DNA from 2 places in the Pseudoalteromonas sp. CO325X genome. Region 2 is predicted to be linked to the other one. Evidence: predicted binding sites of a transcription regulator. Region 2 holds the regulator's gene; the other holds the start of a gene.

What was found. The regulator sigma-54, encoded in region 2, starts transcription at its own class of promoters, with help from an activator protein. The targets are predictions, from matches to a motif close to GTTGGCACGNNNNTNGNNT.
Region 1: EXT46_RS08940 (YggN family protein) is a predicted target of sigma-54. The motif match lies at 2,299-2,317, and genes of this name have one in related genera.

What each region holds. Positions count from the first base shown of each region.
Region 1 covers NZ_SGPG01000017.1:130,290-135,851, reverse strand. The annotation lists gene EXT46_RS08960 (cytochrome b/b6 domain-containing protein) at 60-695, opposite strand; gene EXT46_RS08955 (AzlC family ABC transporter permease) at 778-1,494, shown strand; gene EXT46_RS08950 (AzlD domain-containing protein) at 1,494-1,793, shown strand; gene EXT46_RS08945 (hypothetical protein) at 1,827-2,015, opposite strand; gene EXT46_RS08940 (YggN family protein) at 2,356-3,147, shown strand; gene EXT46_RS08935 (PLP-dependent aminotransferase family protein) at 3,157-4,602, opposite strand; gene EXT46_RS08930 (DMT family transporter) at 4,695-5,562, shown strand, end outside.
Region 2 covers NZ_SGPG01000020.1:118,765-124,326, reverse strand. The annotation lists gene lptC (LPS export ABC transporter periplasmic protein LptC) at 1-465, shown strand, start outside; gene lptA (lipopolysaccharide transport periplasmic protein LptA) at 455-979, shown strand; gene lptB (LPS export ABC transporter ATP-binding protein) at 979-1,704, shown strand; gene EXT46_RS10510 (RNA polymerase factor sigma-54) at 1,729-3,225, shown strand; gene hpf (ribosome hibernation promoting factor) at 3,251-3,538, shown strand; gene ptsN (PTS IIA-like nitrogen regulatory protein PtsN) at 3,540-3,986, shown strand; gene rapZ (RNase adapter RapZ) at 4,053-4,898, shown strand; gene EXT46_RS10490 (HPr family phosphocarrier protein) at 4,898-5,170, shown strand; gene mgtE (magnesium transporter) at 5,287-5,562, shown strand, end outside.

The DNA.
Region 1 (5,562 bases), on a different contig from region 2:
GATAGAAAGCGGGCTATGCCCGCTCAATGGGTCACCATGAATATGTAACAAAGTATGTTTTAGACAAGACTTACTAGTGGCTCGTAACCCCATGTACATAACAACGCAGCCAGTATAGCTGCAAAAACGACGAACGCGGGCCAAGCAGGCTTGACTGCCGTTGTTTCTTGCAATGCATTATTGCGACCGGTAATCATCGCTGGCACCAGTCTTTTACCTTTCAATGCATAAATCACAATAGCAGCAATATGCAAAACAATGGCGGCTAGGATCAAGTCAAAGTTTTGATGGTGCACAGAGGAGGCCCATTCAACCCAATCATAAGACACATACTGGACTAAAGGGCCATCGGTAAGAATATCGTCTGTGGTCATCAATCCGCTGAGCAATTGCACCAATAACAGCGCAAAAAATACCAACACCATATAGCTACCCGCCGCATTGTGTCCGGCCACTTGTTCGCTTTGTCTGAGCGCCCTAAACACGGCTTTGGGTGAGTGTAATAACCGGCGCAAACGAGCACTTTCGCTACCAAAAAGCCCCCACAATAGACGAGTTGCAAGCAGTGCTAAGGTAATGTAGGCAAGCACAAAGTGTAGCGCCATCTCTCCTTCTTCCGCAGAGAAATAGAGGCCTGCGAGACACAGTACTAACCCCCAATGAAAAAAGCGTATAAACCCATCCCAAACTTTCATTTTTGACTCCTTAACTTGGCAATATTGCGATTATGCCAAACTCTGTGTCATGCTGCGTGCTTGATCGTAAAAAACTTTGCTTATGTCTGCTGTTACAAACGCTAAAAACCGAACCCGCTTACATCGACTGGCCTTTATCAAAGGTCAGCTCGATATGTTGCCGCTAAACTTAGCGGTTTTACCTTGGGGGCTATTATGTGGCTCGTTGGCAATGCAAAATGGCTTCAGCGCCTGGGAAACGCAATTGATGTCGTTGTTGGTCTTTGCCGGCTCGGCGCAACTGGTGGCCATCGAGCTTATCGCCGATCATACGCCACTGCTGACACTGCTGTTTACCACCTTCATTATTAGCTCTCGCCATTTTCTGTATGGTCTGGCAGTACGCCAGAAGGTGATTAGCCAACCGCTGCGCTGGCGCTTGCCCGTCAGCTTCGTGTTAACCGACGAGCTATTCGCCTTTTCCCATCACCGCAAGGCATATCAAACGAAAACTCGCCTTATTTATGCGCTCAGCGCCGGCTTTAGCTTTTATGTGGCCTGGAATATATGGACTTTACTGGGCATCTTAGCAGGGCAACTATTACCCGATTTAACCAATTTAGGCTTAGACTTTGCCATCGCCACCACTTTTATTGCCTTGGTTGTGCCCACCATAAAAAACAAAGCAACCTTAGCCTGCGTGGTGATCACCGGGATTTGCGCCGCCACTTTCAAGGCTTGGGGCCTGGAACTCTGGCTGGTACTCAGTGCCCTAAGTGGTATGGCAGTGGGCTACGTGGTCAGTAAGGATAGCCAATGATACTCACTACCATAGTGCTTATGGCATGTATCACCTTTGCCAGCCGTTACCTGTTTTTACACCGCGCCTTACCCTTTCGGGTCGGGCCGAAACTGCAGCGCTTTTTAAGTTTCAGTGCGCCGGCGGTACTGACCGCTATTTGGGTGCCCATTGTCCTCCTTCCTGAGGGGCAGTGGCATATTAGTTATCGCAATCCTTATTTACTGGCCGCCGTGCTGGCCATTATTGTTGCCTATCGCAGTAAAAGTATCTATCTCACTACCTTAGTAGGGATGGCTGCTTATTTTCTACTGCGCTAAAAACAAAAAAGGGGCTTTCGCCCCTTCCTAACTTTACTCGTTGAGGTAATCGTCAAAATCATCGTAGCCGAGATTTTTCCGCAACTTACGCTGCTCTAGATAATCATCGAGCTTCTTTTTGACCTTGCGCTTACGACGGTCATGTTGGTTACGCCCCATCGCTTCGTATTCATCTTCAACAAATTCGTCATCAAACGCATCATAGGAATATGTTTTACCCACAATACACTCCAGTTAATTACAATCATTGTGCGCAGTTAAACCTTAGTTTCACCACGACCGAGAGCCGAGGCCCTTGAAGTGAATAAATAGCCGCAAATGGCAAAACTGGAAAGTGAGATTTTTTTATCGTTTCAACAAATATCTTTTATTGATGATGATCATCAATGTGCGACTTTCACTAACATCTTGCTAAAAACGGCTAAAAGTTAGTTGTTTTTTTAATCTCTAGTAAAGGCTAATTTTATAAGCCTAATTAAACTATTGTTTATTATGAAAAAATAATTTTGGCATCGAATTTGTAATAAAGCTCTCGTAACAACAATCAACGGGAATAATGACAATGAAAACGACAGCAGCCCTTCTTTTGGCATCCATGACGGTAACCACAGGCGCACTGGCACACGAGCAAAAGCCAGACAACCTCTCATTTGGTTCGCAACAGTGTGATATTGAGTTTAAAAGTGATATTCGTATCAACCCGGAACGCATACAAATCACCAATGTCGATAATCAACACATGGTCTACGATGGTCAGCAGCTCTTGGTCGATGGCCAGGTTATGCCCCTGACTGCAGCTCAGCAGCAAGCACTGGATAACTACTCTCAGCAACTACGTAGTTATGTGCCTGAGGTTGCCCAGATTGCCCTTGATGGTGTGAAAATAGCCGGTGTGGCCATTGAGGAAGTGAGTGCAGCGTTTGGTATTGAGCATAATGACGCGTTGCAGCAGGTCGTGGATAACATTGGCAGCAATATCGAGCATAGCTTTTATCAAAATGGCGAGTTTGTGATGGGCAAGCAAAGCTTTGATGAGCTAGGAGACGATATTGAGCAACAATTCGATGAAAACTTTGAGCAAGCCGTTGAACAGGCGATGGTGCAATCCATGGGCAGTGTGCTGATGGCGCTGGGCTCACAAATGGTTAGCTCAGGTGGCGACATGGATGAGTTCGAGCAACGCATGGAGCGCATGGGTGAGCAAATTGAACAGCGCGTTGAGCTTCAAGCCGCCAATATTGAACAGCGCGCAGACGCCCTGTGCCATTCATTCTCAGAGCTGGCCGAGCAAGAGGCACAGCTGGTGAGCATGGTCCCAGAACTAAGTGACTTCCAGCTCCTAATTACTAAATAGCTGAAAGAATCACCCCTTTCGCACTTGCTGGCAGAGCGCTCCCAACCGCGCTACTGCCACTTCCACTTTATCGCTCCAAGGAATACCATAACTCAGGCGCACACATTGACGATACTTATCGGTAGCACTAAATATTGAGCCCGGTGTGATGCTGATCCCCGCGTCCAACGCCAAATGAAAAAGCTCAATCACGTCGTACTGGCTTGGTAACTGCAGCCACAATACACAGCCGCCCTTGGGGTTGGTCATCCGCGTTTTTTCCGGAAAATGCTGTAACACCAGCGCCCGCATGCGCTCCTTGTTCAAGGCTAAACGCTGGCGTAGTGTACGTAAGTTTTTGTCGTAATCGCCACTGCTCATAAACTCGTACAGGGTCCACTGATTCATCAACGATGATGAACAGCTAATCGCCCGCTTTAAGCGTCGCGCTTGCGCTGCATACTTACCGGCAATCATCCACCCGACGCGATAACTCGGCGCCGCTGTTTTGGAAAGCGACGAGCAGGTGATCACTTGCCCGCTGCGAGAAAAGTATTGCGCCGGTTTAGCATGACTATGTTCATACGCCAATTCACCATACACATCATCCTCAATAAGCACCGCCCCTCGCTCCTCAATCATGCGCACCAGTTGCTGGCGACGCTCATCGGACATTTGCGAGCCCAAGGGGTTGCTAATTGTAGTAGAGAAAATACAGGCTTTGATGTCGTGCTCTGCAAAGGCACGCGCCAAATCATCTGCACAGACACCTTCTTCCGGGCACATTGGGATCTCTATGGCTTTCAGTCCCAAACTTTCAATCATCTCAATGATGCCGAAGTAACAGGGCGATTCGATGGCGACAATATCACCCATTTGCGTAACGCATTGCAACGCAATATTTAATGCTTCTTGCGCGCCATTGGTAATAATGAGTTCGTCACTATTCACACCGATGGCAAAATCTAAATATCGACCAATGATCTCTTTTTTTAACGGTGCAAAGCCATCCAGTGGGCCATAGTTAATCGCTTGATCGCCAGCTGCGTTCATCACCTTGCGCATGGTTCGGCTCAGTACTTTATCGGTGGCACTCACCGCCACCGGGTTGGCGATCCCCAGCGGGATCACGCCGGGCTGATGTAAGCCATCAAATACCTGCTCAATCAATGCCTGCTTGTTAACTGCCACGGGCGAGCGCGCCAGTCGCGAGCGCTTTGGCTGGCTGCACGGGAGTACCGCCGCATTTAAGTAAAACCCAGACTTTTCCCGGGCGCTAACCACCCCTTGACGTTCTAGCTCCTGATACGCTTGCTGTACCGTAGGAATACTAACCGAGAGCTTCTGCGCCATGGCCCGTAGCGAGGGAAGTTTTTCCCCTGCATTCAAGGTGCCGTGTTGCTGCATATCTTTAATCAGGTCGACAACTTGCTGATAAAGATAAACAGCGCGCTGCTTATTAATCGTCCGCGACATAATCTGTATAGGTGTCAAAATCACTTTTCTGTGTATGTACAGTATACAGAATCACTTTAAAATACCACCTTTTACGATCACGAGAATTCATCATGAACAACATCCTGCTTTATGTGGTCACTGTGCTCATTTGGGGCTCAACTTGGCTGGCGATTGAGTTTCAAATAGGTAGCGTCCCCGTGGAGGTATCACTATTGCTGCGCTTTGCCATAGCAGCGCTATTGATGTGGGGGTATGTGCTCATCAAGCGCCTCCCTATGCGTTTTAATCGCCGCGATCATGTCTTTTTTGCCCTATTAGCATTGTGTAATTTTGGCGTGAATTACCTTATTCTCTATTGGGCACAAGCCTATTTAACCTCGGCACTAGCCTCGATTGCGTTCAGTATGCTGTTGTTGATGAATATCATTAATACCAAGCTGTTTTTCTCTCGTCCCATCGCCAAACGCATTTATTTTGGCGCCCTACTGGGCGTGGTAGGGATTGCCGTACTGTTTTGGCCGGCAATTTCGTCGTTGGATCTAAACAATGGCGTATTAATTGGCTTGCTGCTGGCGTTGTCCGGTACTTTAGTGGCATCGTTAGGGAATATGGTCAGTGTTCGTAACTCACAAGCCGAGGTCGGAATTTTACAAGGCAATGCTTGGGGCATGTTGTATGCAACCCTAGGTTTAAGCTTATATGTATTACTTACTGGCGCCAATGTCGACTTCGCAACAACCACAATGAGTTACTGGCTATCGCTGCTTTACTTAAGCACCTTTGGTACGGTCATCGCCTTTGCCTGCTACTTCGTGCTATTAAAAAATATTGGCCCTGAGAAAGCCAGTTATGTGATCGTCTTATTCCCGCTCGTAGCCGTAGTATTAAGCACCCTATTTGAAGGCTTTGTATGGCAAGCGAACACCGTGTATGGCTTTGCCTGTGTACTACTTGGTAATGCCATTGTGCTCACGCCAG
Region 2 (5,562 bases):
GGTGTCGCTCAGCAAGACCATATCGCCACGCCCGACTATATTGCAACCGGGCTAAGTCAGACTAGTTATAACGATCAGGGTGAGTTAAGCCACACCGTTTATGCTGAAGAAATGGAGCTGTATCAAGAGCTCGGGTTTACGCATTTCACCAAGCCGGTGTTTACCTTATACGGTGAAACAGAAAATTGGCAGGTAAACGCCGATGAAGCGACTTTATACAACAACAATATTTTGATCTTGGAAAATAACGTCACCGCCACCAACTTAAAAGAAGGGGCGATGATTGAGAAGGTCAGCGCTGAGGCCATTCAAGTTGATATAGATAGCCAGCGCATGGAGTCCGAGCAGGCTGTAGTATTAAGTGGCCCGAATATGAAGATCACTGGGCAAGGCTTGAAAGCAGACCTCAATACAGAGATAGTTGAATTAACAGAACATACGCGAACAATATATTATGACCAATAAAATCAGTGCATTAATTACATCCATCGCAATTGGCTTGTGCTCTGCCAGCGCGATTGCTGAGCAAATCACCGCCAAGGAAGTGTTAATTGATGCCGACAAACAACAAGCACTGATCAAAGAAAATATCACTATTTTTGATAAGAACGTGCATATTGTTCACGGCAAACGGGAAATAAAAGCTGACCGCCTTGAAGCTCACCGTCGTCCAGAATTGGGGGATAACAAGCAATTGCTCGTAGCCACCGGCTCACCAGCCGTGTACACCGAAGTGATGGAAGATGGCACAGAGATTTCTGCACAGGCGCTGGAAATTCGTTATGATGTCGCCTCTGAAACCCTTAAAATTCAAGGTGATGCCAAGATTGCCATGGCCGACCAGCATATCGTTGCCGAAACCATAAGCTATGATATTGCCAAACAGCTGATCACCGCTGAAAAAGATGAAAACTCCAGCACACGAGTGCGCACAACATTAACACCACAAAGTGACGATACGCCGGAGAAAGAGCAATAATGGCGACTCTTAAAGCACAAAAACTAGCGAAAAGCTATAAAGGCCGGGAGGTCGTCAAAAGTGTTGGCTTAGAGGTGCAAGCGGGTAGTATCGTCGGCTTGCTCGGCCCTAATGGAGCCGGTAAGACAACTACTTTTTACATGATAGTCGGCTTGGTACCCAGTGATAAAGGCACCATCAGTATTGATGATGAGGATATCACCTTGATGCCGATGCATTCTCGTGCGCGCTTAGGTATTGGTTATTTACCGCAAGAGTCATCTATTTTTCGAAAGCTGACAGTTTTTCAAAATTTGATGGCCATCCTAGAAACCCGCAAGGGCTTAAGCAAAGCCGAGCGTGAAAGCGAGCTTGAGGGCCTGCTTGATGAGTTCAATATACAGCACATTCGAGACTCACAAGGAATGGCGTTATCTGGTGGCGAACGTCGCCGGGTAGAAATAGCGCGAGCATTGGCGGCAAACCCCAAGTTTATCTTGTTGGATGAACCTTTTGCTGGTGTCGACCCTATTTCAGTGTTAGATATAAAGAAAATCATAGAGCATCTGCGCAATCGTGGCATTGGTGTATTAATCACCGACCACAATGTGCGAGAGACCCTAGACGTATGTGAAACCGCATACATTGTTTCCCATGGCGAGCTCATTGCTTCCGGCACTCCAGAGCAAGTTCTTGCCGATCAAACGGTTCGCGACGTCTATTTGGGTGAGCAGTTTAGATTATAACGATTAAAGGATTGTTAGAGATACATGAGGCAATCATTACAGCTGCGCCTAGGCCAGCAATTAACAATGACCCCACAATTGCAGCAAGCGATTCGCCTGTTGCAGCTCAGTACTTTGGATCTCCAACAAGAAATTCAAGAGGCGTTGGACGCCAACCCATTACTTGAAGTTGAAGAAGACAATTACGCCGACAATAACGACAACCAAGAGCAAAAAGAGTCGACGTCCGACAGCCAAAATAACGACATCGCCGAGACGGCCAGTGCCAGCAAAGATGAAGTTGAAAGTGCTGATGCCATGAACAACGAGTCCATCAGTGAGGACTTGCCCATGGATGTGTCTTGGGATGAGTATATTAGTGCGGCTCCCGTTGCCTCCTCTGGGCCTATGCCAGAAGATGAGTCTATCTATCAAGGCGAAACCACCGAGTCGCTGCACGATTATTTGATGTGGCAGCTGCAATTAACACCTTTTAGTGCCACCGACGAGGCCATCGCCACAGCCATCATTGAAGCCATCAATGACAACGGCATTTTAACGGTCAGTTGTGAAGATCTGCTGGAAAGCTTGAACCATGACGAACAAGACGATGGTATCGAGCTCGATGAAATTGAAGCCGTCCTTAAGCGTATCCAACTCTTTGATCCAGTAGGAATTGGTGCGCGTTCTTTACAAGAGTGCTTGTTGATCCAGCTCAAGCAATTTGACCCACAAACTCCTTGGCTTGAAGAGACCAAAGAGGTAATTTGTAACTATATTGATTTGCTTGGTAGTCGTGACTATCGCACCTTGATGAAAAAGACTAAGCTTAAAGAAGCGCAGTTAAAAGAGGTGATGACACTGATACACAGTTTAAATCCAACTCCTGCAGCCACGATTGTGCGAGAGCAGTCAGAGTATGTGATTCCAGATGTATCGGTGAAGAAAGTTAAAGGCCGCTGGGTGGTTGAATTAAACCCAGATAGTATGCCTAAGATCCGCGTTAACGATCACTATGCATCAATGTCGCGAAGCTGTAAGTCGCAAAGTGATAGTCAATTTATTCGCTCGCATTTACAAGAAGCGAAATGGTTTATAAAGAGCTTGGAGCAACGCAATGATACGCTACTTAAAGTAACTAATTGCATTGTTCAACAACAACAGGCATTCTTTGAACATGGTGAAGAGGCAATGAAGCCAATGGTGCTTAATGACGTTGCCGAAATGGTGGAAATGCATGAGTCAACGATTTCCCGTGTGACCACCCAAAAGTATATGCATACACCACGGGGTATTTTTGAGCTGAAGTACTTTTTCTCCAGCCATGTTACAACCGAAAACGGAGGTGAATGCTCGTCCACAGCGATTCGAGCATTGATCAAAAAGCTAGTAGCTGCGGAGAATCCTGCTAAGCCGTTGAGTGATAGCAAGATTGCCGACGTACTAGCCGAGCAAGGAATTAAAGTGGCTCGGCGCACGATAGCTAAATATCGTGAATCGCTAGCCATTCCACCGTCAAATCAGCGTAAAAGTTTGATATAGACGTTAGACAAGAAGGAAAATGCTTATGCAATTAAATCTTACCGGTCGTCACGTAGAAATCACTGATTCTCTTCGCAACTATGTGAATAGCAAATTTGCAAAATTAGAGCGTCACTTTGACCATATAAATAATGTGCATGTCATTCTTGATATTGAAAAACTAACACAAAAAGCAGAAGCTACTCTTCACGTTAACGGTGGTGAACTGTTCGCAACCGCAGAGCACCAGGATATGTATGCGGCGATCGACGGCTTAATTGATAAGCTCGACCGTCAAGTGATTAAACATAAAGAGAAATTATCTCGTCACTAACATGAACCTAGATTCACTCTTTAGCAAGGACTGCAGCAAAGCTGCGGTCCTTTTTAATAGCAAAAAAAGAATGCTGGAGTACCTCTCTCAGGTGGCACATCAGCACAGCCCTCACCTCAGCGAGCAATCGGTACTTGATGCTTTGCTGACCCGCGAAAAGCTGGGCAGTACCGGTATAGGTAAAGGCGTTGCTATTCCGCACGGCCGTCTCGATGGTATCGACAGTACCATTGCCATTGTTGTAACTAATCGCGAAGCCATTAACTTTGATGCCATTGATAACCTTCCGGTGGATATCTTTGTCGCACTTTTAGTGCCGGCCAATGAGACTGAACAACACCTGAAGACCTTAGCGACAATTGCTGATAAACTAAAAGACAAACAACTGTGTAAACAACTGCGCTCAGCCAGCAGCGATCAAGAGCTTTATCAATTGATCGCCGACTAATGCGCGCCGTATTGATTCATGGTGTCGTTTAAATGTGCGTCTTGGGGTAAAACAAGGAGTTGTCGGATGGAACTTATCATTGTCAGTGGTCGCTCGGGTTCTGGAAAATCAGTCGCGTTACGGGTGCTCGAAGACCTTGGGTACTATTGCGTAGATAACATCCCGGTTATTTTACTCCCCTCTTTGGTGCGCAGTGTTTCGGCAAATTATGACAAAATTGCCGTCAGTATCGACGTGCGCAATTTGCCCAAAGAGCAGCATGAATTTAACGACATTCTCGCTTATCTGCCTGAGTTTGCTAAGCCTTCGCTATTTTACCTTGATAGTGACGAACAAACGTTGATTAAGCGTTTCTCTGAAACTCGTCGGCTACACCCCTTATCAATGCAAAATATGACGTTGGATGTCGCTATTCGTGAAGAGAAGCAGCTTCTTGATGTACTCATCTCCCACGCCGACTTTATTATTGATACAACTGAGCTCAGCGTTCACCAGTTGGCGGAGATGATCCGTGAAAAAGTGCTGGGTAAAAAAGACAAGCAATTACTGATCACTTTTGAGTCTTTTGGGTTTAAACATGGCATTCCAAAGAATGCTGATTATGTGTTTGATGTGCGGTTTCTCCCCAACCCCCACTGGGAACCTGAACTAAAGGCGCTCACAGGGTTAGACCAACCCGTTCAAGACTATTTAGCCAGCCACTCAATTGTGCAAAAGTTCACTTGGCAGATCCAAACTTTTGTACAAACTTGGTTACCGCACTTAGAGCGTAATAACCGTAGTTATTTGACCATTGCTATTGGCTGTACTGGAGGTCAACACCGCTCAGTGTACCTTGCCCAAACCTTGGGAGAGCGCTTTTTAGATACCTATCCGAACGTGAAAATTCGCCATCGAGAGCAGGAAAAATAGTGATGGTTGAAGGTACTTTTATTATTCAAAATAAGTTAGGCCTACATGCTCGTGCAGCCTCACAATTGGCGCAACTGGCGATGAATTTTGATGCCCAAATAACGCTATATCAAGGTGATAAGAGCGCACAGGCCGACAGTGTCTTGGCTTTACTGCTCCTTGAGAGCGGCAAAGGTAAGGAAGTGCGCGTGCAGTGTGAAGGCCCTGATGCCGATGCCGCGTTAGCTGCTATCGGGGCGCTCATTGCAGAAAAGTTCCACGAACAAGAATAACCCTTAGGCATTTACTTTTGCTATCATTGATTTAGTTAGGTTAAACTAATCAACGGCTTGTAAGCGCTTGCTTGCACGCTATTTCCCACCCCATTTTTTGTATTTAAGGGATGCCTATGCCAGAAGCCTATGAACAAGATTACCCGCTGCAACAACTTCAAGAAGTCACCGAAGCTCTTAATAGCGGCCAGTTTGTTCATGTACGCAGGCTTCTCGCCAAAACTGCGCCCTGTGATACCGCATTATTATTAGAATCATCGCCCCATAAGACACGTTCTAAACTATGGGCGCTCGTCGACCCTGATGTCCAAGGTGATGTACTTGAAGAGCTCTCTGAAGATGTACGCCTGAGCATTATCTCACGCATGGAGCCTGAGCATATCGCCGCAGCG